DNA from 3 places in the Dietzia sp. NPDC055343 genome. Region 2 is predicted to be linked to each of the others. Evidence: predicted binding sites of a transcription regulator. Region 2 holds the regulator's gene; each other region holds the start of a gene.
The links. The regulator LexA, encoded in region 2, represses DNA repair genes until DNA is damaged. The targets are predictions, from matches to a motif close to CGAACANNTGTTCG.
Positions count from the first base shown of each region.

Region 1: a site for LexA is predicted at 3,174-3,187, ahead of ACWIE7_RS12450 (DUF222 domain-containing protein). Genes of this name have one in related genera too.
Region 3: a site for LexA is predicted at 3,664-3,677, ahead of ACWIE7_RS04950 (DUF222 domain-containing protein). Genes of this name have one in related genera too.

Region 1 covers NZ_JBSHMJ010000024.1:29,286-37,104, reverse strand. Annotated here, with positions in the region: gene ACWIE7_RS12465 (amino acid ABC transporter permease) at 1-96, shown strand, start outside; gene ACWIE7_RS12460 (SDR family NAD(P)-dependent oxidoreductase) at 190-966, opposite strand; gene ACWIE7_RS12455 (VOC family protein) at 1,028-1,453, opposite strand; gene ACWIE7_RS12450 (DUF222 domain-containing protein) at 1,571-3,169, opposite strand; gene htpG (molecular chaperone HtpG) at 3,638-5,656, shown strand; gene ACWIE7_RS12440 (phosphatase PAP2 family protein) at 5,686-6,435, opposite strand; gene aspA (aspartate ammonia-lyase) at 6,554-7,819, shown strand, end outside.
Region 2 covers NZ_JBSHMJ010000010.1:91,666-99,484, forward strand. Annotated here, with positions in the region: gene ACWIE7_RS07235 (hypothetical protein) at 1-347, opposite strand, end outside; gene ACWIE7_RS07240 (hypothetical protein) at 395-583, shown strand; gene hrpA (ATP-dependent RNA helicase HrpA) at 618-4,532, shown strand; gene nrdR (transcriptional regulator NrdR) at 4,542-4,997, opposite strand; gene ACWIE7_RS07255 (hypothetical protein) at 5,109-5,351, opposite strand; gene lexA (transcriptional repressor LexA) at 5,831-6,499, shown strand; gene hflX (GTPase HflX) at 6,554-7,819, opposite strand, start outside.
Region 3 covers NZ_JBSHMJ010000006.1:107,727-115,545, reverse strand. Annotated here, with positions in the region: gene ACWIE7_RS04965 (flavodoxin domain-containing protein) at 1-23, shown strand, start outside; gene dmpG (4-hydroxy-2-oxovalerate aldolase) at 116-1,180, opposite strand; gene ACWIE7_RS04955 (acetaldehyde dehydrogenase (acetylating)) at 1,186-2,103, opposite strand; gene ACWIE7_RS04950 (DUF222 domain-containing protein) at 2,180-3,637, opposite strand; gene ACWIE7_RS04945 (IclR family transcriptional regulator) at 3,759-4,538, shown strand; gene ACWIE7_RS04940 (2-keto-4-pentenoate hydratase) at 4,535-5,320, opposite strand; gene kstD (3-oxosteroid 1-dehydrogenase) at 5,381-7,102, shown strand; gene ACWIE7_RS04930 (MaoC/PaaZ C-terminal domain-containing protein) at 7,106-7,819, shown strand, end outside.

The DNA of each region.
Region 1 (7,819 bases), on a different contig from region 2:
GTCGCCGGCATCCTGTTCATCATCATCAACTACTCGCTCACCAAGCTGGCCGTGTACCTCGAAGGTCGTCTCAAGATGCGGCGCGCCAGGTCCTGAGCCGGGACGCCACACAGCCACGGGACCAACACAGCGAAGGGCCCCACCGGAAACTGCTCCGGTGGGGCCCTTCGCCGTGCTGACCGTTTCAGGTCACTTCGGTGGCATCCGGATACCGCCGTCGACGCGGATGGTCTGCGCGTTCATGTACGGGTTGCCGAGCAGTTCCATGACCATGGAGGCGAGCTCGTCGCCCGAGCCGAGGCGCTTGGGGAACAGGACGCTCTCGCCCAGCTTGGCCTTGAACGCCTCCGAATCCGGGCCCTCGCCGTAGATCGGGGTGTCGATCAGTCCGGGGGCCACGGTGTTGAGGCGGATGCCGGCGGCCGACAGGTCACGAGCGACGGGCAGGGTCAGGCCCACGATGCCGCCCTTGGAAGCGGAGTAGGCGGCCTGGCCGATCTGACCGTCGAACGCGGCGACGGAGGCCATGTTGACGATGGCGCCCTTCTGCCCGTCCTCGTCGGCCTCGTTGAGGCTCATCTTGGTGGCGGCCAGACGCAGCATGTCGAAGGAGCCGATGAGGTTGATCTCGATGACCTTGCGGAACGAGTCCAGGTCGAACGCCGAGGAGTACTCGCCGTCGCGACCGATGGTGCGCTGCGCCCAGCCGATGCCGGCCGAGTTGACGAGGTAGCGCAGCGGGCCCAGCTCGAGAGCGGCCGCGACGGCCTTTTCGTTCTGGTCGGTCTTGGTCACGTCGACGGACACGAACGCGCCGCCGACCTCCTTGGCGAGGGCCTCACCCTTGTCGGCGTTCAGGTCGGCGATGACGACCTTCGCGCCCTTCGCGGCGAGCTGACGGACGACGGCGGCGCCGATGCCCGACGCGCCGCCCGTGACGATCGCACTTGCTCCAGAAATATCCATGACCGCACAGTAACAAGCAGAGTTGATCGCTACGGGGGCTACGTGTTCTTGCGGCGCGAAATCACCGTCGGGCCGGCACGCTGACGTCCCATCGGATCCCGAACCGGTCCGTGACCTGTCCGTACATATCTCCCCACGGAGCCTCCTCGAACGGCATGCCCGCCGCGCCGCCGCCCCCGACGACCTTGTCGATGAACCCGCGGGCCTCGTCGACGGAGTCGAACGTGAGCAGGAACGAGTAGACATCGCTGGACAGCGAGGGCAGATGGTCGCCGATGCTGTCGCCTCCGGCAAGCGTTATCCCGGGCGCCGTCAGCGTCGCGTGGGCCACGGCCCCGGGCGGCGGCGTGAACGGGAAGCCCTCCAGGGACGGCATCGCGTCATAGGTCTGCACCTCGAGCTCTCCGCCGAAGAGTTCCTGGTAGTACGGGAACGCCTCCCCGGCGTTACCCGGGAATGAGAGGTAGGGACTGGTGGTCAGGGCCATGACGGCACCTTTCGCTGGGTAGGGGCCAGGGGGCGTCGTGTGGCGGCGTCTCCTCCACAGGGACGCTAATCCGCGGAGCTGTCGTCGGCAACGGTTATTCAGCCTCGGTTTCGCGGCTCAGAATGGTGGCTCGTCGTCCGGCATCACCGACATCACCGGCGTCACCGGCGTCACCTGCCTCGACCGGTCCGCCAGTCGCTGTTCAGCCCGTTCGCGGCGGATCCGACGGTCCGCCCGACGCCGGTCCGCGAAGTGCGGACGGCGCCTGCGCCCCTCAGCCGCACCCTGCCCGCCGGTGCGCCCGGATTCGGCGGCGGCCATCTGGCGCCGGCTGCTGTCGGGATGCCGCGGGGCGGAGAGGTGCGCCAGGGATCCGGTCGGGCCGGTGATCACGCGGGTGCCACGGTCGGGCTCGGGGTGGTTGGGCCCGTGGAGCCACACGTACGACCCGTCGACGTCGCGGTAGTACGCCCACACGCCGTCGGTCTTGAGCCGGTGATGGGTCCGGCACAGGCAGCCCAGATCGTCACTCGTCGTGCGACCGCCCCGGGCCGGATCGTCGTGGTCGAACGGGATGATGTGGTCCAGGTCCGCATGCTCGGCCAGGGTCTGGCATCCGGGGAACACGCAGGTCCCGTCCCTTCCGCGACAGAACCGGGCCAGCGCCTCCGACGGGCGGTACCGGCCCGCGGACTCGCTGTGCGGGTCGGCGAGGTGCGCGAGCTCGTCGAGCCTGCGTCGGGCGCTGCGGTCCAGCTGATCCGCCGTGTGCCGGGTGATCGGTCCGTACCCGTAGAGGCTGAGCCCGCGATTGTCGGCGCTGCCGTCGTCGTACGCGTGGATCACCACTCGTCTCGCGGCGTCCTGCGCGGCGGGGTCGGCGGGATGTTCGCCGTCGGGATCGGGCAGGCAGGTCCAGCCGCGGCTCATCGCGAGTAGTCCGGCGGCGCGGAGCTGCCCGGCAGTGCGCGGATCATCCGGATCGGCGCTGCGCACGAGGCCTTCCAGGCGCTGGAAGATCTCGATCGCGTCCTCCGCTTTGAGCGTGGCGCTGAGCATCCCGCGGTCGTTCCCGAGCGGGACCATCTCCACGTCCACCCCCCGTCGTGCCTGTTCAGCGCGGGCGTCCGCGCCTACCGGGTCGTACTTGTTGATGGTCTTGGTCAGCATCTTCCGCAGCGGTCCGAGCCGGGGTGGGTGGGTGCGCCGTCGGGTGGGGGCGAGCCCCTCGCAGATCCGGCGGTCGATCTCGGGCATCATCTCGTCGGCGACGAGCGCGGTCTCCTCGGCGATGGTGTGCGCCGCGAGCAGCCCGATCCACCCGGTCAGCAACAGGGCCGCCGTCCGCGGCAGCCGGTCGATGAGTTCCACGGCGGTGGAGATGAGCCGCGTCGCCCCGTACCGCGACATCGACATGGACGCCCCGATCATGGTGGCCGCCGTCTCCCACGGGTCGCGGACTTCATCCCGTTCGCGCGCCGTCCGGACGCAGTCATAGGCGTAGAGCAGCGTGCCGCCCTCGGCCGCGTTGACCAGTCGTCTGGCGAGGTAGCCGCGGCGCTGCCCGGGGTCCCACCTGGCGTAGGCCTCGGGGACCAGCACATCGGCCGCCGGGCCGGTCGTGGTGGTGAAGCCGGGCGGGGTCTCGAAGTGCCCGCCGGGCAGCGGGCCGGGGAACGGGGAATCGGTGCGGGAGGAGGTCTGGGTAGCGGTCATGGCTCGACAGTATGTTCGAGGTACGACACGGTAGCGATGGTGTCGTCGTCGCCCCCGGTGTCGCCACGCGCGCTCGGTCCCCCTGACCTGCGGTGCCCTGAACATGTCGAGCAGGGCACCGCAGGTCAGGGCGGTGCGGCGACGTGGCGCGGGCGGGCTCCGCTGGCGCGGTCGGCGGGCGGTGGTTGGTGCGCGGTGGTCGGCGCGCGGCGCGGGACGGCCCTCGACTGCAGAGCCGCTCGAAACGGCCTCTGACCTGGGGTGCCCTGCAGGTATCGCGCAGGGCACCGCAGGTGGCGGCGGGGCGAGGGCGGGAGGATAGGGGCGGGGGATGACGACGACGAGGACCGCCCACCCGGGAATGTCGGACCGGCCGGATAGGTTGTCCTCGTCAGACCACGCCCGCAGGGGATGTGCAGTGGCCGATAACAGGGGCGCATTTACGCGCGGAAGGGAATGGATGTCGCGATGAGTCAGCACACCGGGAATGCCGAGACCAGGGAGTTCCAGGCGGAGACCCGACAGTTGCTGGATCTGATGATCCACTCGATCTATTCCAATCCGGACACGTTCCTGCGCGAGGTCATCTCCAACTCCTCCGACGCGCTGGACAAGTTGCGGTTGGCGGCGCTGCAGGACTCGACGCTGGGCGTGGACACGTCCGATCTACACATCGAGCTCATCCCGGACGAGCAGGCCCGCACCCTCGTGATCAGGGACAACGGCATCGGTATGTCCCGTGAGGAGGTCGTGGACCTCATCGGCACCCTCGCCAAGTCGGGTACCGGGCAGATGCGTGAGGCGCTGTCGGCCGCGCGGGCGGCGCAGGAATCGGGCGAGATCTCGGAGCAGGCCACCGCCGACCTGATCGGTCAGTTCGGCATCGGCTTCTACTCGACGTTCATGGTCGCGGACTCGGTCGCGCTGGTCACCCGCAAGGCCGGGGAGTCGACCGGCACGCGCTGGGTCTCCAGTGGCGAGGACACGTACACGATCGAGGAGGACGCGGACGCGCCCCAGGGCACGTCGGTGATCCTGCAGCTCAAGCCTGCCGGTGGGGACGCCGCGCTGCCTGATTACGCCGACGAGAACACGCTGCGGCGTGTCGTCCGGACGTACTCCGACTTCATCGCGTGGCCGATCCGGATGGAGGTGGAGCGCCCCGCGCCGGAGTCGGAGGGCGATACGGGGGACCACGACGAGGCCAACGACCCCTCGGCCGAGAACTCCATCACCGAGACCGTCACGCTGAACTCGCAGAAGGCGCTCTGGACGCGCCCCAAGTCCGAGGTCTCGGACGAGGAGTACGCGGAGTTCTACCGCCATATCTCGCACGCGTGGGACGAGCCGCTCGAGACCATCACGCTCAAGGCGGAGGGCACGTTCGAGTACCAGGCGCTGCTGTTCCTGCCCTCGCAGGTGCCGTTCGATCTGTTCTCGCCGGACGTCAAGCGGGGTGTGCAGCTCTACGTGCGTCGGGTGTTCATCATGGACGACTGTGAGGAGCTGGTTCCGCCGTTCCTGCGCTTCGTCAAGGGCATCGTCGACGCCCAGGATCTCTCGCTGAACGTCTCCCGCGAGATCCTGCAGCAGGACCGCCAGATCCGCGCGATCCGCAAGCGGCTGGTCAAGCGGGTGCTGCAGGCGATCGAGCAGGTCAAGCGGGATCGTCCCGAGGAGTTCCGGAGCTTCTGGGCGAACTTCGGCGCGGTCCTCAAGGAGGGCCTGATCGCGGATGTCGACGCGCGGGATCAGCTGCTCGCGGTCAGCACGTTCGCCTCGACGCGGCCGGCGGTCGAGAGTGCGGACGGTGCGGAGGGTGCTGCGGACGCCGAGGCGGGCACCACCATCGCCGAGTACATCTCCCGGATGGTGGACGGGCAGGAGGAGATCTACTACCTGACCGGAACGTCGCGCGCCGCGGTGGAGAGCTCCCCGCACCTGGAGGCGTTCCGCGCGCGCGGTGTCGAGGTGCTGGTCCTCACCGACCCGGTCGACGAGGTCTGGGTGGACGCGGTCGGCGAGGTCGAGGGCAAGAGGCTGCGGTCCGTGGCCAAGGGCGACGTGGACCTGTCGGGAATCGGCGCGGACACGCAGGAGGGTGAGGATCAGCCGGACGCGGCGGAGTTCACCGACCTGCTCACCTGGCTCGGTGAGGAGCTGGAGGACGAGGTCAAGCAGGTGCGGCTGTCGCACCGGCTCACCGAGTCCGCGGCCTGTATGGTGGGCGACGAATTCGACATGACCCCGCAGCTCGAGGCGATGTACCGGGCCTCCGGAATGGAGCTGCCGACGAGCAAGCGGATTCTGGAGCTCAACCCGTCGCACCCGCTGGTCGAGCGGCTGCGTCGCCAGCACGCCGAGGATCCGTCGGCGGACGGGCTCGCGGAGACGGCGCGGCTGATCTCCGGTGCGGCGGTCCTGGCGGAGGGCGGTACGCTCGCCGATCCGGCGGCGTTCGCCAAGCTGCTGGTCGACCGGATCTGACCCGGCGGGCCTGTATGAGTGGGCCCGGCTCAGTGGCTCGCGGATCGATCGAACCGGTCCGCGAGCCACATGATGGTGGCGACCTCGCCGACCCAGGCCAGGCTCACGCACCAGCCGGCCAGGATGTCGCTGGGGAAGTGCACACCCAGGTAGACGCGGGTGGCGCCGATGGCGGGGACGTAGACGGCGGAGCCTGCCATGACGGGAGCGCGCCACCTCGTCGGCCAGGCCAGAACACACGCGCAGCCGGCCAGGGCTGCGCTGGCCATGGCGTGTCCGCTGGGGAACGAGTAGCTCTTCTCCTGCACGATGTGGGGGAAGAAGGTCGGGCGCGCCCTCCGGTACATCACCTTGAGGATCGAGTTGATGACCGTCGACCCCACCAGTGAGACCGTGAGCAGCGTTGCCGGTCGGCGGCTGCCCCGGACGGCGGCGAGATAGCCGGCCGCGGACAGTGCGACCACCGGCACCGCCGTGACACCGCCGAGTTCGGTGACGGCCCGGACGATCCGGGTCCGACGCGGCGAATGTCGGCGGCGGGCCCACATCATGAGTGCGCGATCAAACGGCAGTTTTGCCTCGCCCTGGATGCGCTGGGCCAGCTCGACGAAGCCGATCACCGGCGTCGCGAATCCGGCGAACGCGAGCCCGAAGACCCGCCATGTCCCGCGGGGGAGCGGCACCTCCTGGCGATCGACGATGCTGCCGACGAGATCTCGCGCCGGGGGCAGGATCCGGCCGGGGCCGGGGCCGGGGCTGTGGGTCGTCTGGGGCGACATGAATCCACACTATGCAGCGAGTGCGGTGAACCGCCGTGGATCCTGACGGAAGGCGCGGCGGCGCGGTTACTGTTGGCGGGACGCACCGCGACCCCCAGATCCGAGAGAGGGAGGACGAATGAGCCGGACACGTGTGGAAGAAGATCTGCTCGGGACACGGGAGGTGCCGGCGGATGCCTATTACGGCGTCCACACGGTGCGGGCCGTGGAAAACTTCCCGATCGGCTCCTCGACGATCAGCGACATCCCGGATTTCGTCCGCGGGATGGTCATGGTGAAGAAGGCCGCCGCGCTGGCCAACCTCGAGATGGGCGTCCTCGACGAGAAGGTCGCGGAGGCGATCGTCGGGGCGTGCGACGAGATCCTGGTAGACGGCCGCTGCATGGACCAGTTCCCGTCCAGCGTGTTCCAGGGCGGCGCGGGCACGTCGGTCAACATGAACGCCAACGAGGTGGTCGCGAACCTGGCGCTCGAGCGGCTCGGCCACCCGAAGGGCGCGTACGAGTTCATCAGTCCGAACGACGACGTCAACCGTTCGCAGTCGACCAACGACGCCTACCCGACCGGTTTCCGGATCGCGCTGTGGCACGCGCTCGAGCGGCTGGAGCCGACGATCGTCGCGCTGCGGGAGGCCTGCTACGACAAGTCGGAGGAGTTCCGCGAGGTCCTCAAGATGGGCCGCACCCAGCTGCAGGACGCGGTCCCGATGTCGCTCGGCCAGGAGTTCGGCGGATTCGCGGTGACCCTCGACGAGGAGCTGCATGTCCTGGGTTCGGCCGCGCGGATGCTGCTGGCCGTCAACCTCGGCGCCACGGCGATCGGCACCGGGGTCAACACCCCGCCCGACTACCGCCGGTCCGTCATCAGTCATCTGCGGGCCGTGACCGGGCTGCCGGTCTCCGGGGCGATGAACCTCATCGAGGCCACCAGCGACACCGGCGACTACGTCAACGTCCACGCCGCCCTCAAGCGGACCGCTGCCAAGCTGTCCAAGATCTGCAACGACCTGCGGCTGCTGTCCTCCGGGCCGCGGGCCGGACTCAACGAGATCAACCTGCCGGAACTGCAGGCGGGATCGTCGATCATGCCGGCCAAGGTCAACCCGGTGATCCCCGAGGTGGTCAACCAGGTGTGCTTCAAGGTGATCGGCAACGACGTCACCGTCACGATGGCGGCCGAGGCGGGCCAGCTCCAGCTCAACGTGATGGAGCCGGTGATCGCCCAGGCGATGTTCGAGTCCATCTCGCTTCTCACCTCGGCCATGGAGACCCTTACCGACAAGTGCGTGCGGGGCATCACCGCGAACGTGGAGATCGCGCGCCGGAACGTCATGGACTCGATCGGGATCGTCACCTATCTCAACCCGGTCATCGGCCACCACAAC
Region 2 (7,819 bases):
AGCAACGCGTCCTCCTGCCCGGGGCCGACCTCCGGACTGATCTGCCGGAACCACGCCCGCTGACCGTACGGGCCGGCCCACTGGCGAACCGCGGCCTCGAGGTCGTGCAGCTGAACACCCCGCTGGCGACGCCCCGTCCACACATCGGGCAGCGCCCGGCCCATCTCCGCGTGCCACATCAGGGGCGGCATGTCCTCCAGCACCACCGCGATCCCGACGTGGTTCACAGGCGCGTTGGTCAGTGTCTGGATGAGCCTGTCGGCGGTCGAGCGGCCACGGAACACCCACAGGTCCCCGGTCCTCGTCCGTTCGGTGGCGGCCGCCAGGGGCACGGTGTCGACGGTCATGATGAGATCCTGCCAGGCGGTTGCCATCCTCCGCCTACAGTTGTCGCATGGCTCCTCGTGGACGGCAGTGGCTCAAGGTGGTCGGCGCGGCGGGCATGGCCGGAGTCGCCGCAACCGGAATCCTCGCGGCACGCTCCGAACGGCGGCGTCGCGCCTACGAGCCGGACGAGATCCGCGAACGGCTCCACGAACGCTACGCACGGGTTCAATCCCGCCGGGAGAGCGGCGCCGACTGACCACCGCGCGAGGGGCTATATCCTTGCGGGCACCATGTCCTCGTCTTCCGCGCCCTCCCCTGAGCTCCGCCGGGCCCGCCACGAGCTGCTCGTCCGCCTCGACGAGGTCGGCACCCTCGACGCCCACCGGCTCCGGCCCCGGATCCGGCGGGCCCGCGCAGACCAACTGGACGAGCTCTCCGAGCGCGTCGACAAGGCAGCCGAGTGGCTCCGGCGTCGGGCTGACTCGATCCCGATCCCCGAGTACCCCGGGCAGCTGCCGGTCAGCACGCGCAAGGACGAGATCGCAGAGGCCATCCGCGGCAACCAGGTGGTGGTGATCGCCGGCGAGACCGGCTCGGGTAAGACCACGCAGATCCCCAAAATCTGCCTCGAACTGGGCCGCGGTGTCCGCGGGATGATCGGTCACACACAGCCGCGCCGGCTCGCCGCCCGGTCGGTCGCCGAGCGCATCGCCGAGGAGCTGGGTGTGCAGATCGGCGGTCTCGTCGGCTCCGCTGTGCGCTTCGACGACCGCACGAGCCCGGAAACCGCGGTCAAGCTGATGACCGACGGCGTGCTGCTCGCCGAGATCCGCCGCGACCGGCTGTTGCGCGCCTACGACACGATCATCATCGACGAGGCGCACGAGCGCAGCCTCAACATCGACTTCCTGCTCGGCTACCTCAAGCAGATCCTGCCGAAGCGCCCCGACCTCAAGCTCATCATCACCTCCGCGACGATCGACCCCGAGCGGTTCGCCCGCCATTTCGCCGACGCCGGGGGTCGGCCCGCGCCGGTCATCGAGGTCTCCGGCCGTACCTACCCCGTCGAGATCCGCTACCGCCCTCTACAGGTGGAGCAGGGCGACAGGGTGATCGATCTCGACCCACTGGACGGGCTGGCTGACGCGGTCTCCGAACTGCTCCGGGAGGACGACGGCGACGTCCTGGTGTTCCTCTCCGGCGAGCGCGAGATCCGCGACGCCGAGGAGGTGCTGCGCGGACGTCGGTTCAAGAACACCGAGATCTTCCCGCTGTTCGCCCGACTCACCGCGGCCGAGCAGCAGAAGGCCTTCCGCGCCCATTCGACGCGCCGGGTGGTGCTCTCGACCAACATCGCCGAGACATCCGTCACCGTGCCGGGCATCCGCTACGTCGTGGACACAGGCCTGGCCAGGATCTCCCGCTACTCCACCCGCACCAAAGTCCAGCGGCTGCCCATCGAGCCGGTATCGCAGGCCTCCGCCGCACAGCGCGCCGGTCGCTGTGGCCGTGTCGCGGACGGGATCTGCATCCGCATGTACTCGGAAGACGACTTCGAATCCCGGCCCGAGTTCACCGACCCGGAGATCCTCCGGACCAACCTGGCGTCGGTGATCCTGTCCATGGCCGACCTCGACCTGGGGCCGGTGGATGACTTCCCGTTCGTGGAGCCACCGGACCGCAGGTCCGTCCGGGACGGGATGACGCTGCTCACCGAACTGGGCGCCCTACGCATCGACGACGACGAGCGGCCTCATCTGACGAAGCTCGGCCGCGAGATGGCGGTCCTCCCGCTCGATCCGCGCCTGGCCAGGATGGTCGTGGAAGGCCACCGGAACGGGTCTCTCGGCGACATCCTCGTCGTGGTGGCGGCGCTCACGGTACAGGACGTGCGCGAGAGACCGGCCGAGGAACGGGACAAGGCGGATCAGTTGCACCGCCGGTTCGCGGACAAGAGCTCGGACTTCCTCGGCTACCTCAATCTGTGGCGCTACATCACCGAGCAGCGGCGCGAGCTGTCCGGCAGTGCGTTCCGCAGGATGTGCAAGGCCGAGTACCTACACTGGCTGCGCATCCGTGAGTGGCAGGACCTCACCGCCCAACTGCGGAGCATGTGCCGAGAACAGGGCTGGCACCCGCCGTCCGAGCACGCCGTCGAGGACGATCTCCACAAGGCGATCCTGGCGGGACTACTCACCAATGTGGGAGTGCGCGACGAGGACACACGCGAGTTCCGCGGCACCCGCGGGATCCGGTTCCAGGTGTTCCCGGGCTCGGACCTGGCCAGGAAGCCCCCCCGCTGGGTGATGGCATCCGAACTGGTCGAGACCTCTCGGCTCTGGGCGCGAGATGTGGCGCGAATCGATCCGGCATGGATCGAGCAGTTGGGAGAGCACCTGGTGCGCTCGCAGTACTCCGAACCCCACTGGTCCGACGCCCAGGGCGCCGCCATGGCATACGAGAAGGTACTCCTGCTCGGCTTAACGGTAGTAGAGGCGCGGCGGATCCTGCTCTCGCGGGTCGATGCACCGTTGGCGCGGGAGATGTTCGTGCGCCACGGGATCGTCGAGGGCAGATGGACGACGCGGGTCCCGGCGATCATCGACAACGCACGGGCTGTCGAGCAGGCCCGCGAGCTGGAAACCCGTAGCCGTCGGCGTGACCTCGTGATCGACGACGAGGCGCTGGCCGGGTTCTACCTCGAGCGCCTTCCCGCGGACATCACCTCCGGTCGGCACCTCGAATCATGGTGGAAGAAGAAGGGCCACCGCGATCCCGCTGCGCTGCGCCTGACCGACGAGGACATCCGCACCGCGGAGAAGGCGCCGGATGCCGCCGCCTTTCCGCCGTTCTGGCAACAGGGTGAACGTCGCTTCGAACTGCACTACGAGTTCGAACCCGGTGGCGCCGCGGACGGGATCACCATCCGTATCCCGCTCCCGCAGCTCAGTTCCGTGACCGCAGCGGGGTTCGAGTGGCTCGTCCCGGGGTTGCGCGAGGAACTCTACACCGAGATGCTGCGGACGCTGCCCAAGTACCTACGGCGGATGTGTTCGCCACCGGCCGAGTACGCCGGTCTGCTGCTCGCCGATGTGAAACCTCGCTCGGCCCCTCTGCCCGTCGCGTTGGCGGAGGCGCTGTCGACCCGGATCGGGACCACCGTGGATCCGAGAGAGTTCCGACCGGAGCAGTTACCTGATCATCTGCGTGTCAGGTTCGAGGTCGTCGACGGCGACACGGTGGTCGACGCGGGGACCGACCTCAGAGCACTGCGTTCCAGACTCACCGACAAAGTCCGTTCCACCCTCAATCGACGGCTGATCCCCGACGACGGGCCGCACCGCGAATGGACTGCCGACACGATCGGTGATCTGCCTCGCTCGGTGACGGGGTCGGTGGACGGCGTCGAGGTGACCGTCTATCCCGCCCTGCGGATCACGACAGACGGCATCCACCGGGTCGCGTGCACCACCGAGGAAGAGCGCCGGGCGACCCAGACCAAGGCCGTCCTGTCCTTGATGACCGCTGATCTCGTCGCACCGTCGTCGATCCTCCGGGGGCGCCCGGTCGAGCAACGTCTCGCCCTCAGCCAGTATCCGTACGGCGGCATCGATGCTCTGGTCTCGGATGCCTCTCTCGCCGTGTGCGCCAGACTGCTCGCGAGCCGACAGGGCGCGCCGGTACTCGAGGCCGCTGATTTCCTGGAACTACGTGCCACCGCGCGGGCCGAGGTGCCGGGGGCTGTCGCCACCTCCATCTCGACCGTCGTGACAGCGTTGGTCCGGGCTCAGCAGGTCTCGGCACGCCTGGCGGAGTCCCCGCCCACGCTCGCTGACACTGTTCGTCCCTCCCTGGAGTACCTGACCGGAAAAGGGTTCCTGGCCCGGCATCCCGCGTCCGTGCTGCCGCATCTGGAGCGCCATGTCCGAGCCGTGTCGATGCGCCTGGATCTGGCGGAGAAGGCGCCGGGGCGCCACGCCGAACTGTCGGCACGGGTTGCCCGCTCGGAATCCACGGTCGAGGAGGCATGTGCTGTGCTTCGCGCGCGGCCGGGCGGCGCCAGAGCGATCCGTGACCTGCGGTGGATGCTGGCGGAATACCGGGTCGGGCTGTTCGCGCAGTCGCTCGGTACGGCCCAGTCGGTATCGCCGGAGCGGATCGACAAGGCTGTCCGTACCGCACTGTCCCAGAAGTCCTCGCGTTGAGCCGGCCGGCTACCGAGTGTCGCGGCGCTCTTTGAGAGCGATGATCTCTCGTTCGAAATCGTCCGCCGAACTGAACTGCTTGTATACGGAGGCGAACCTCAGATACGCGACTTCGTCCAAGTCCTGCAGCGGCCCCAGGATGGCGAGTCCGATCTCGTGCGCAGGGACCTCGGAGGCGCCTCGTGCGCGGACCGCGTCCTCGACCTGCTGCGCGAGCCTGCGGAGTGCGGCTTCCTCCACAGACCTCCCCTGGCATGCACGGCGCACGCCTCTGACCACTTTGTCGCGGCTGAAGGACTCGGTCACTCCATTGCGTTTGAGGACCGTCAGCAGAGGCGTCTCGAGAGTGGTGAACCTGTGCCCGCATTCCGAACACTCGCGACGGCGTCTGATCGCCTGCCCCTCGTCGACGGACCGGGAATCGATCACCCGGGAGTCCTCGTTGTGGCACGTCGGGCAGTACATTCCCGTTCCGCCCTTCATTGACCGGATCTCACGCCCTCAGGTGAACTGCTCACCGGGACGGAGACGGACCATGTGCCGTCTCTACTCCAGTCTAAGAGGCCGACCACCCGATCACGCGTAGGCGGGCCCGCCGAGGAAGGCCAGCGCCAGGAGCATCGCGATCCCGAAAAGGACTCCACAGACGACCAGCGCCCACGTCGGCACGTCATCCACCACTCCCACGGGCGCCGTCGCCGGCGCCTGCACGTTGCACGCGCGCACAGACCCCGCCGATCGGACCACGATCCGACGACCGGGCACGACCGGGGCAGCAGAAGTCGAACGACCGCTCGCCGGCGATCGGTCGAATGCCACACCCCGGCGCTGCACTGACTTGCGTGCCGATACCGGCCGCGCGCGATCCGTGCTCACAGCCCCACCGGCACGTCGGCCCTTCGAACGGACCACCGGCCGGGTGCGTGAGGCGCCGGACGGCAGAGCCGACGCCGGCCGCCCGCCCCGGCCCCCCGAGTCCCGGACCGAGACGACGCCGTGTTCCCCTGCGCAGACCTCGGTCCAGCTCCGCGTGAGGTGCGCGTGCGACTGAAGCTCCTGAACGGACATGGCCACTCCCTACTCGACAGACTGTGCGACACGGAATCGCACGCTTGTGTGTGTTGCCCGAAACACCTGTTCGAACTCGAACACTGCCTAGAGTTGTATCACGCGACTCCGACAGAGTCACCACCCGAGCGCGAATTTCTTCGAACAGGTGTGTGGCGCTTCGTTCCCGGCCCGTCTAGGGTGTAGACAAAGAGAGACGTCGAACATCCATTCGCCGAAGGGACATCGCGATGCCGAAACCGGACTTCGAGGCGCTCACGCCTCGTCAGAAGAGCGTGTTGCTACATATCCACGACACGGTGAAAGACCGTGGATATCCGCCCAGCATCCGGGAGATCGGCGATGCGGTGGGACTGCAGTCCACCTCCTCCGTCGCGCATCAGCTCCGGACCCTCGAGAAGAAGGGCTTCCTGACCCGGGATCCCCACAAGCCGCGGGCGGTCGACGTGCATGGCGTCCCGGGCCAGAAGTCGCGGGGTCGGCGCGCACCCACCCCGCCTCAGGGGCGCCCGTCCGGGGCAACGGAAGCGGTCTATGTTCCCGTGCTGGGGCGCATCGCCGCCGGGGGGCCGATTCTGGCTGAACAGGCGGTCGACGAAGTGTTCCCGCTACCTGCGGACCTGGTGGGGTCGGGGGAGTTGTTCATGCTCAAGGTGGTCGGCGAGTCGATGATCGACGCCGCGATCTGTGACGGCGACTATGTGGTGGTCCGTCAGCAGAACGTGGCCGACAACGGCGAGATCGTGGCCGCGATGATCGACGGGGAGGCCACGGTCAAGACCTTCCGTAAGGACGAGACGGGCGTCTGGCTACTTCCCCATAATCCCGCGTTCAGCCCCATTCCCGGCGAGCATGCGACGGTGCTCGGCAAGGTTGTCACGGTCTTCCGCAAGATGTGACGTTCACGAGAAGTCCCCAGTCCGGCCCGCGCCGCCTGCTCCCGGAACCCGGGCTCAGGCGGCGCCGCCGTGTGTGCCGTCGGCCAGGAACTCGGACACCTCGCCGGCCACCGACTGGGGCAGCCGCACCGTGATCCTCGTGCCCTCCTGCGTGTGCGCCTCAGCGAGAACCGCGCCCTCCGCGTGCACCCGGGAGATCACCTCACCCCGCCGGTAGGGCACGAGTAGCGTGACCTCAGTGTCACCGGAGGCAATGATGTCCATGATCGCCTCGAGGAGCTCGTCCATCCCCTCCCCCGTCGCGGCGGACACGAACACGCCGTCCGGAACCGCGTGATGCAGCTCGGTCAGCACCAACGGGTCTGCCGCATCGATCTTGTTGATCACGACCAACTCACGGGGCCGCTCGGCGCCCTGCTCCTCGACGACGTCGTTGATCACCCTGCGCACCGCTTCGATCTGGTGCAGCGGCATCGGATCCGAGCCATCGACCACGTGCAGGAGCAGTTCCGAATCGACGACCTCTTCCAGAGTCGATCGGAATGCCTCAACGAGTTGCGTGGGAAGGTGTCGGACGAAGCCCACGGTGTCGGTGAACACGACCGTTCGCCCGTCCGGGAGATCTGCACGCCGGGTCGTGGGGTCCAGGGTGGCGAACAGCGCGTTCTGAACGAGCACCCCGGCTCCGGTGATCCGGTTCAGGAGACTCGATTTACCGGCGTTCGTGTACCCGGCGATCGCGATCGACGGCACCGGGGTGGCACGACGGCGGTGACGCTTGGTGTCGCGAGCCTGCTTCATACCCTTGATCTCGCGTCGCAGCTTCGCCATCCGCTCACGGATCCGGCGGCGGTCGGTTTCGATCTTGGTCTCGCCGGGACCGCGCAGGCCCACGCCACCGTTGCTGCCGGCGCGGCCGCCTGCCTGCCGGGAGAGCGACTCGCCCCAACCCCGCAGCCTGGGAAGCATGTACTCCATCTGGGCCAGCGAGACCTGCGCCTTGCCTTCGCGGCTCGTGGCGTGCTGGGCGAAGATATCCAGGATCAGTGCGGTCCGGTCGATGACCTTGACGTTCACGGCTTTCTCCAGCGAGATCAGCTGGCCCGGGGTCAGCTCACCGTCACAGATCACCGTATCCGCGCCGGTGGCGGCGATCACATCCTTGAGCACGCTCACCTTGCCGGACCCGATGTACGTCGACGCATCGGGCTTGTCCCGGCGCTGGATCAGCGCGTCGCACACCTCGGACCCGGCGGTCTCCGCGAGTTGGGCGAGCTCGGCCATCGCCGCGTCGGCCTGGGCGGACGAGCCCTCGGTCCA
Region 3 (7,819 bases), on a different contig from region 2:
GCCCGGCTGCGGTCGATCCGTGAGCGCATACAGCCGCGCCCCTCAGAGTCACCCGCCCGGGTATATCGGGCGAGGCTGACTCTGAGGGGCGCGGCTGGGCGCTGCGGAGCGCGGGTCAGGCGTTCGCCTGCTCCTTCTGGATCTCCAGCGCGATGTCGATGAGCTGATCCTCCTGGCCGCCGACGAGGCGACGCTCGCCGGCGCGGATGAGGATCTCGGATGACGGCACACCGTAGCGCTGCGCATGCCCCTCGGCGTGCTTGAGGAACGACGAGTAGCAGCCGGCGTAGCCGAGCATCATGGCCTGGCGGTCGACGACGCACTCGGTGGGCATGAGCGGGCGGACGACATCCTCGGCGGCGTCGGCGATCTTGAAGAAGTCGACGCCGGTGGTGATACCGAGCTTGTCGCAGACGCCGACCAGGGCCTCGACGGGAGTGTTGCCGGCGCCGGCGCCGAAGCGGCGGGTCGAGCCGTCGATCTGCTGGGCGCCCGCACGGATCGCCATGATCGAGTTGCCCACGCCCACGTCGAGGTTCTCGTGACCGTGGAAGCCGACCTGGGCGTCGTCACCGAGTTCGGCGACGAGCGCCGCGACGCGGTCGGAGACCTGGTCCATCACGAGCGCGCCGGCCGAGTCGACGATGTAGACGCACTGACAGCCGGCGTCGGCCATGATGCGGGCCTGCTTGGCCAGCACCTCGGGCGGCTGGGTGTGGCTCATCATGAGGAAGCCGACGGTCTCGAGGCCGAGCTCGCGTGCGTAGCCGAAGTGTTGGATGGAGACGTCGGCCTCGGTGCAGTGGGTGGCGACGCGGCAGATGGAGCCGCCGTTGTCGCGCGCGGCGAGAATGTCGTCCTTGATACCCAGACCGGGCAGCGTGAGGAACGCGATCTTGGCCTGCTTGGCGGTCTCGGCCGCGGCCTTGATGAGCTCCTGGTCGTACGACTTGGCGAAGCCGTAGTTGAACGACGCGCCGCCGAGCCCGTCACCGTGGGTGACCTCGATGACGGGGACTCCCGCGCCGTCGAGGGCGCCGACGACGTTGCGGACGTCCTCAACCGAGAACTGATGCCGCTTGTGGTGCGAGCCGTCCCGCAGCGACGAGTCGGTGATGCGGATGTCGAGCTCGGAGCTGTACGCCCGTGCGTCGGCGTTGTAGGGGTTGGTCTTGTCCATGGTTGTCACACTCCGAGCTTCGTCTTGGCGATCTCTTCGCCCACCTTCGCGGCGGCGGCGGTCATGATGTCGAGGTTCCCGGCGTACGGCGGCAGGAAGTCACCGGCCCCCTCGACCTCGGCGAAGATCGCCACGCGTGCCATGCCGCCGGTGATCTCGGTGGGCGGGTCGAACTGCGGTTCCTGGAGCAGCCGGTAACCCGGCACGTACTCCTGGATCTCCTTCTCGCGCTTGCGGATGGAGGTGGTGATGAGGTCGTGGTCGGCGTCCTCGGGGATCGAGCAGAAGATCGTGTCGCGCATGATCATGGGCGGCTCGGCCGGGTTGAGGATGATGATCGCCTTGCCGCGCTTGGCGCCGCCGACCTGCTCGATGGCCATCTTGGTGGTCTCGGTGAACTCGTCGATGTTGGCGCGGGTGCCGGGGCCGGCCGACTCCGAGGAGACGGAGGCGACGATCTCGGCGTAATCGACCGGCACGACCGAGGAAACCGCGTGGACCATCGGGATGGTGGCCTGGCCACCGCATGTGACCATGTTGGTGTTGGGGGCGTCGAGGTGCTCGCGCAGGTTGGCCGGCGGGATGACCATCGGGCCGACCGCCGCGGGAGTGAGGTCGACAGCGACGATGCCGGCGGCCTCGTACTTGGGGGCGTACTCCTTGTGCACGTAGGCGCTGGTGGCCTCGAACAGCAGGTCGGGCTTCTCGCCACCGGCCTCGATCGAGGCGAGCAACTCGTCGGCACCACCGGACATGCAGGTGAGGCCGTGCTCGGCGGCGCGCTTCATCCCCTCGGACTCGGCGTCGATGCCGATCATCCACCTGGGCTCGATGTACTCGCTGCGCTCGAGCTTGTACATGAGGTCGGTACCGATGTTGCCGGACCCCACGATCGCGGCTGTGAGCTTCTTCTTCTCCGTCATGACAGCAGTCTCGCCCGCGCGGAACCCCCGCCACAAACGAGTGTGCCGTTCAGTAGAACACCAGAGAACTGACGCTTCAGGCGGGTCGGTCGCGTCTGTCGGTTCCGGGTGGGTTGGTGAGGTATCCGTCGGGTGAGAAGAGTCTGTCGTTGAGGATGATCTCGACCTGTTCCTGGATGCCCTCGCGTGCCCGGGCCAGTGGACCCTTCGGCCGCGTGCGGTGTTGGTGCCCGGTGTCGGTGGTGATGATCAGCTCGCCCAGCGGCCCGGGCCGGTAGGAGTTGGTGCCGAAGGTCTTCTCGCGGTGGTGTTTGCGGCACAGGCACACCAGGTTCCACTCCAGGGTCGGCCCGCCCAACTCCGGGGTGGCCCGGTCGAACGCGATCACATGATCGATGTCGCAGTCCCGGGCATCGACCGCGCAGCCCGGATGGCGGCAGGTGCCATCACGCAGCCGGATCCGCTCGGCCAACGCCGGGGAGATGACGTACCGCAGTGCCCGCTCCGGGGTGTCCAGGGCGCCGGGGGCGGGGTCGATGATCTCGAACCGCACCCGCGCGTCATCGCCCTCGAGCAGTTCCTGACACAGCCAGTCGAAGCTGGTGTACGCGCCGGTGACGAACTCCACCTGATCGGGCAGTCCCCGCGCGGCCGCGGCGATCACACTGATCCGGATCGGCTGACCGGTGGCCGCGGCGGCGTTACCGACCGTCGGGCGCGGCAGGTCCGCCCCGACCTGCACCGGGCCGAGCTCGATGCCATCAACGACCTCGGCCGGCCCGGCCGGCGAGTACACCGCCAACGCCGACAGTGCATCAGCGCGGAGCTGGTCCATGGGCCGCGGCACCCCGTCGGCGGCGGCCGCGGCGGCATCGGTCTCGATCCTGCAGCGCAGCATCTCCGCGTCCCCGATCGGCAGCTTGGCCCACATCGAGGCCATCCCGTCGCGGCCCCGGCGAAACCGCACCGTGCGCGACTCTGTGGCCGCATCTACCGCGTCCTGCGCCGCCCCGGGATCCAGACGCTCCACGGCCCGGTCGATCATCGCCTCCACCGCCGACCGCGACGGCCGGTCACCACCGTCCAGATCGTGCCCGACGCGGGCCATGACCGCATCCTCCACATCAGAGACGATCGCGTCCGGCACCTGCGCCAACCGGCAGGCGATATCGATGGCCAACTGCTCCGGCAACAGCCCCCGCCCGACCATGGACAGCATCCGCGGCAGCCGGGTGTGGATCTGCACCCCGGCCAACACCAACCGGCCCGCATGCCAACACGTCAACTGACACGCCGCCGCCATATGGTCACGCGCCCGCGCCTGCGGATCCAACCGCGCAAACCCCGGCCGCCCCGAATCGTCGGCCTCAGCAGCCCGAGCCAGCTGCCGCACCAACAACGCAGCCGCTTCCAACCGCGTGGCCCCGGCCCGATTCGGCGCCAGCGTCGCCGACCGCGCCGCCTCGCTCACAGCGGCAAGATCCTCGCAGCAGGAGGACTCGGGAACCGCAGACAACGAACCCGCCGACGTCATCGTCGCCACCCCCGCCGCACATCAGTAGAACGTATGTACGACCGTACCCGCCGTCCCACTATCGCGCAAGTGTTCGAATTAGACCGGGCACTGTGTCGGAGCATCGCGCTACACTCGCCACATGACACAGCCCCCCGCGTCCCCCGTCGATCGCGCCTTCGACGTGCTGCGCGCGACGGCCGCGGGCAGCGGCGGCCTGACGTTGAGCGAACTCGCGCGCGCCACAGGGCTGGCCAAGTCCACGACACTGCGGCTCCTCGCCGCGCTCGAGCGCAACGGCGCGGTCACGCGGATCGGCCAGCACTACCGGCTGGGTCCGCTGATCCACGAGCTGGACCCGATCCCGGTGTCGCCGGAGTACGAGCGGATCCGCCGGGTCCTCACGCCCTTTCTCGCGCACCTCTTCGAGGCCACGCGCGCGACCGTCCACCTGGCGACACTGCACCGCGACGAGGTGGTCTACCTCAACAAGCTGCACGGGCCGCGGCCGATCCCGTCGCCGTCACGGATCGGGGGCGGGCTGCCCGCGTATTGCACGGGGGTCGGCAAGGCGATGCTGGCGTTCGACGACGAGGCCGCCGCGCGGGTGGCCCGGGGGCCGATGGTGGCGTGGACCGACACCACCGTCACCTCGGCGGACGCGCTGGCGGTCGAGCTCGCCGAGATCCGGCGCAGGAGGCGATCGTTGGACCATGCCGAACTCACGCCCGGCCTGTACTGCGTGGCCGCCCCGGTTTTTGACGACGACGCCGCCGTCGACTCCGGACCGGCCCCCGGGGGAACTCGGGCGGTTGCGGCGTTGTCGGCCAGCGCGGCGGACGAGAGCGCGCTGGCCCGACTGGAGCCGCTGGTCACCCGGGTGGCCGTGGCGGCGGGGCGTGCGCTCAACGCAGACCGCTAGCGGAACTCCATCGAGACCGAGCCCAGCCCGGCGAAGTCGGCGCGGAAGGCGTCGCCCGGGGTTGCGTCCATGGCGCGGATGGCGGTGCCCGGCAGGATCACGTCGCCCTTGCGCAGGCGCACGCCGAACTTGGCGACGGTCGAGGCCAGCCAACCGACCGAGTTGAGCGGGTTGCCCAGCACCGCATCGGAGCGGCCGGAGGCGAGGAACTCGCCGTTCTTGTAGAGCGTGGCCTCGATGGCCGCCACATCGATGTCGGCCAGGCGCACGCGGCCGGAGCCCACCACGTAGCCGCACGAGGAGGCGTTGTCGGCGATCGTGTCGCCGAGGGTGATCTTCCAGTCCTTGATCCGCGAGTCGATCAACTCGATGGACGGCACGACCCACTCGATCGCGGCGGCGGCCTCCTCCTGGGAGCAGCCCTCCGGCGGGATGTCGGCGCCGAGGATGAAGCCCACCTCGACCTCGACGCGGGGGAAGCAGAACCTCGCCGCCTCGATCGGCGTGCCCTCGGGGTACTCCATGGTGTCGAGGAGATGGCCGTAGTCGGGCTCGTCGACGCCCATCATCTCCTGCATGGCCTTGGAGGCCAGGCCCACCTTGTGGCCCGTGACCACGGCGCCCGCGTCCAGCTTGCGCCGGATGTTGACGAGCTGGATCTCGAACGCGTCGTCCGGGGTCAGGTCCGGGTGGTCGTCGGTGAGCGGGGCGATCGGGGTCACGCCGGCCTCGGCGTCCCAGAGTCGCTGCGCGAGAGTGGCACGGGTCTCCTCGTTGAGCATGAGGGGGATGCTACCTGGGGCGTCTGGCGCGATTGCCATCAGTTCTATAACGTGTTCTACATGGCAGACCAGGAATTCGACGTCGTCGTCGTCGGCAGCGGTGGAGCAGGCATGACGGCCGCCCTCGCGGCAGCAAAGAAGGGCCTCAGCGTGGTCCTCGTTGAGAAGGCCCCACACTACGGAGGCTCCACCGCCCGCTCCGGCGGCGGCGTGTGGATCCCGGGCAACTCCGTGCTCCAGCGCGACGGTGTGCTGGACACCCCGGAGGCCGCCAGGACCTACCTGCGGTCCATCATCGGTGACGTCGTGGCCCCCGAGCGCATCGACACCTACATCGACCGCGGCCCCGAGGTGCTCGACTTCATCCTCGCCAACAGCCCGCTGCAGCTCGAGTGGGTCAAGGACTACTCCGACTACTACCCAGAGGCCCCCGGAGGCCGCCTAGGCGGCCGCTCGGTCGAGCCCCGCCCCTTCGACCTGAACCAGCTCGGCCCCGAAGCCGACAAGCTGGAGCCGGGCTACGCCAAGGCCCCGGCCAACATGGTCGTGATGCAGTCCGACTACCGCTGGCTCAACCTCCTCCAGCGCCCGCACACCAAGGGTATCCGGCGCTCGATCCGGGTCGCCGCGCGCATGTTCCTCGCCAAGGCCCGCAAGCAGAACTCCGTCGGTATGGGCCGCGCGCTCATCGCCGCCATGCGCAAGGGCCTGCTCGACGCCGGCGTGCCGGTGTGGCTCGAGACCCCCATGACCGGACTGGTCACCGAGGGGTCCGGGAATGACGAGCGCGTCGTCGGCATCACCGTCACCCGGAACGGCGAAGAGGTCACCCTCCGTGCCCGCCGCGGCGTGGTCATGGGCTCGGGCGGCTTCGAGCACAACCAGGAGATGCGCGACAAGTACCAGCGTCAGCCCATCCCCACCTCGTGGACCGTCGGCGCCGCCGCCAACACCGGCGAGGGCATCGAGTACATGGAGAAGACGGGCGCCGCCCTGTCCTTCATGGAGGACGCCTGGTGGGGTCCGACGATCCTCATGCCGCGCGGCCCGTGGTTCGCGCTGGCCGAGCGGTCGCTGCCGTGCTCGTTCATGGTCAACTCGCGCGGCGAGCGCTTCATGAACGAGTCCCTGCCCTACGTCGAGGCCGGGCACATGATGTACGGCGGCGAGTTCGGCCAGGCTCCCGAGGGGCAGAAGGACGCCCCGGGCGAGAACGTCCCGGCCTGGATCGTCTTCGACCAGGAGTACAAGAACCGCTACCTCTTCGCCGGCCTGCAGGCCAAGCAGCCGCTGCCCAAGAAGTGGCTCGCGACGGAGAACTTCCACAAGGCAGACACCCTCGCCGAGCTCGCCGAGCTCATCGACGTGCCGGCCGAGGCGCTGCAGAAGACCGCCGACCGGTTCAACGGCTTCGCCGCCAACGGCCGCGACGAGGACTTCAACCGCGGCGCCTCCGGGTACGACCACTACTACGGCGACCCCACGAACAAGCCCAATCCGAGCCTCGGCCCGGTCGCCAAGGCGCCGTTCTACGCGGTCAAGATGGTCCCGGGCGACCTCGGCACCAAGGGCGGCGCGAACACCGACGTCCACGGCCGTGTCCTGCGCGAGGACGGCTCCGTGATCGAGGGCCTCTACGCCGCCGGTAACGCCTCGTCGCCGGTCATGGGCCACACCTACGCCGGCCCGGGCGCCACCATCGGACCTGCGCTGGTCTTCGGCTACCTCGCGATCGAGAACATGCTCGCCACCGCCCCGACCACCGAGAAGACCGGAGTCTGAGAAGTGCCGATCGATCTGAACACCGCCCTCGGGGCGGAACTGCCCTCGCAGGAGTTCTCCTGGACCGCCTCCGACGTGGCGCTCTACGCGCTGGGGGTGGGCGCCGCGGGCGACCCGATGGACACCACCGGGTTGGAGTACATCCACGACACCGCGCCGAAGGTGCTGCCGTCGTTCGCGACCGTCGCGGCCACGATGAACGTGACCGAGGCGCCGCGGGTGTCGTTCCCCGGCGTGGAGATCGACCTGGCCAAGGTCGTGCACGGCAGCCAGTCCGTGCGCCTGCACCGTGCGATCCCGGCCGACGGGACCGCGACGACGACGACGAAGATCGCCGAGATCCAGGACAAGGGTTCGGCCGCGGTGATCATCCAGGAGTCCGAGACGGTCTCCGCCGACGGGGAGAAGTTGTGGACCGCCCGGTCCGGCATCTTCGCCCGTGGCGAGGGCGGCTTCGGCGGCGAGCGGGGCACCTCCGAGAAGGTGGAGTACCCCGAGCGCGAGGCCGACCACACCATCGAGGTCGCGACCCTGCCGCAGCAGGCCCTGATCTACCGCCTGTGTGGCGACCGCAACCCGCTGCACTCCGACCCGGCCTTCGCCGAGGCGGCCGGCTTCCCGCGCCCGATCCTGCACGGCCTGTGCTCGTACGGCCTGGTGCTGCGCGCGGTCGTCGACGAGGTGCTGGGCGGCGACGTCGAGAAGGTCCGCGGCTAC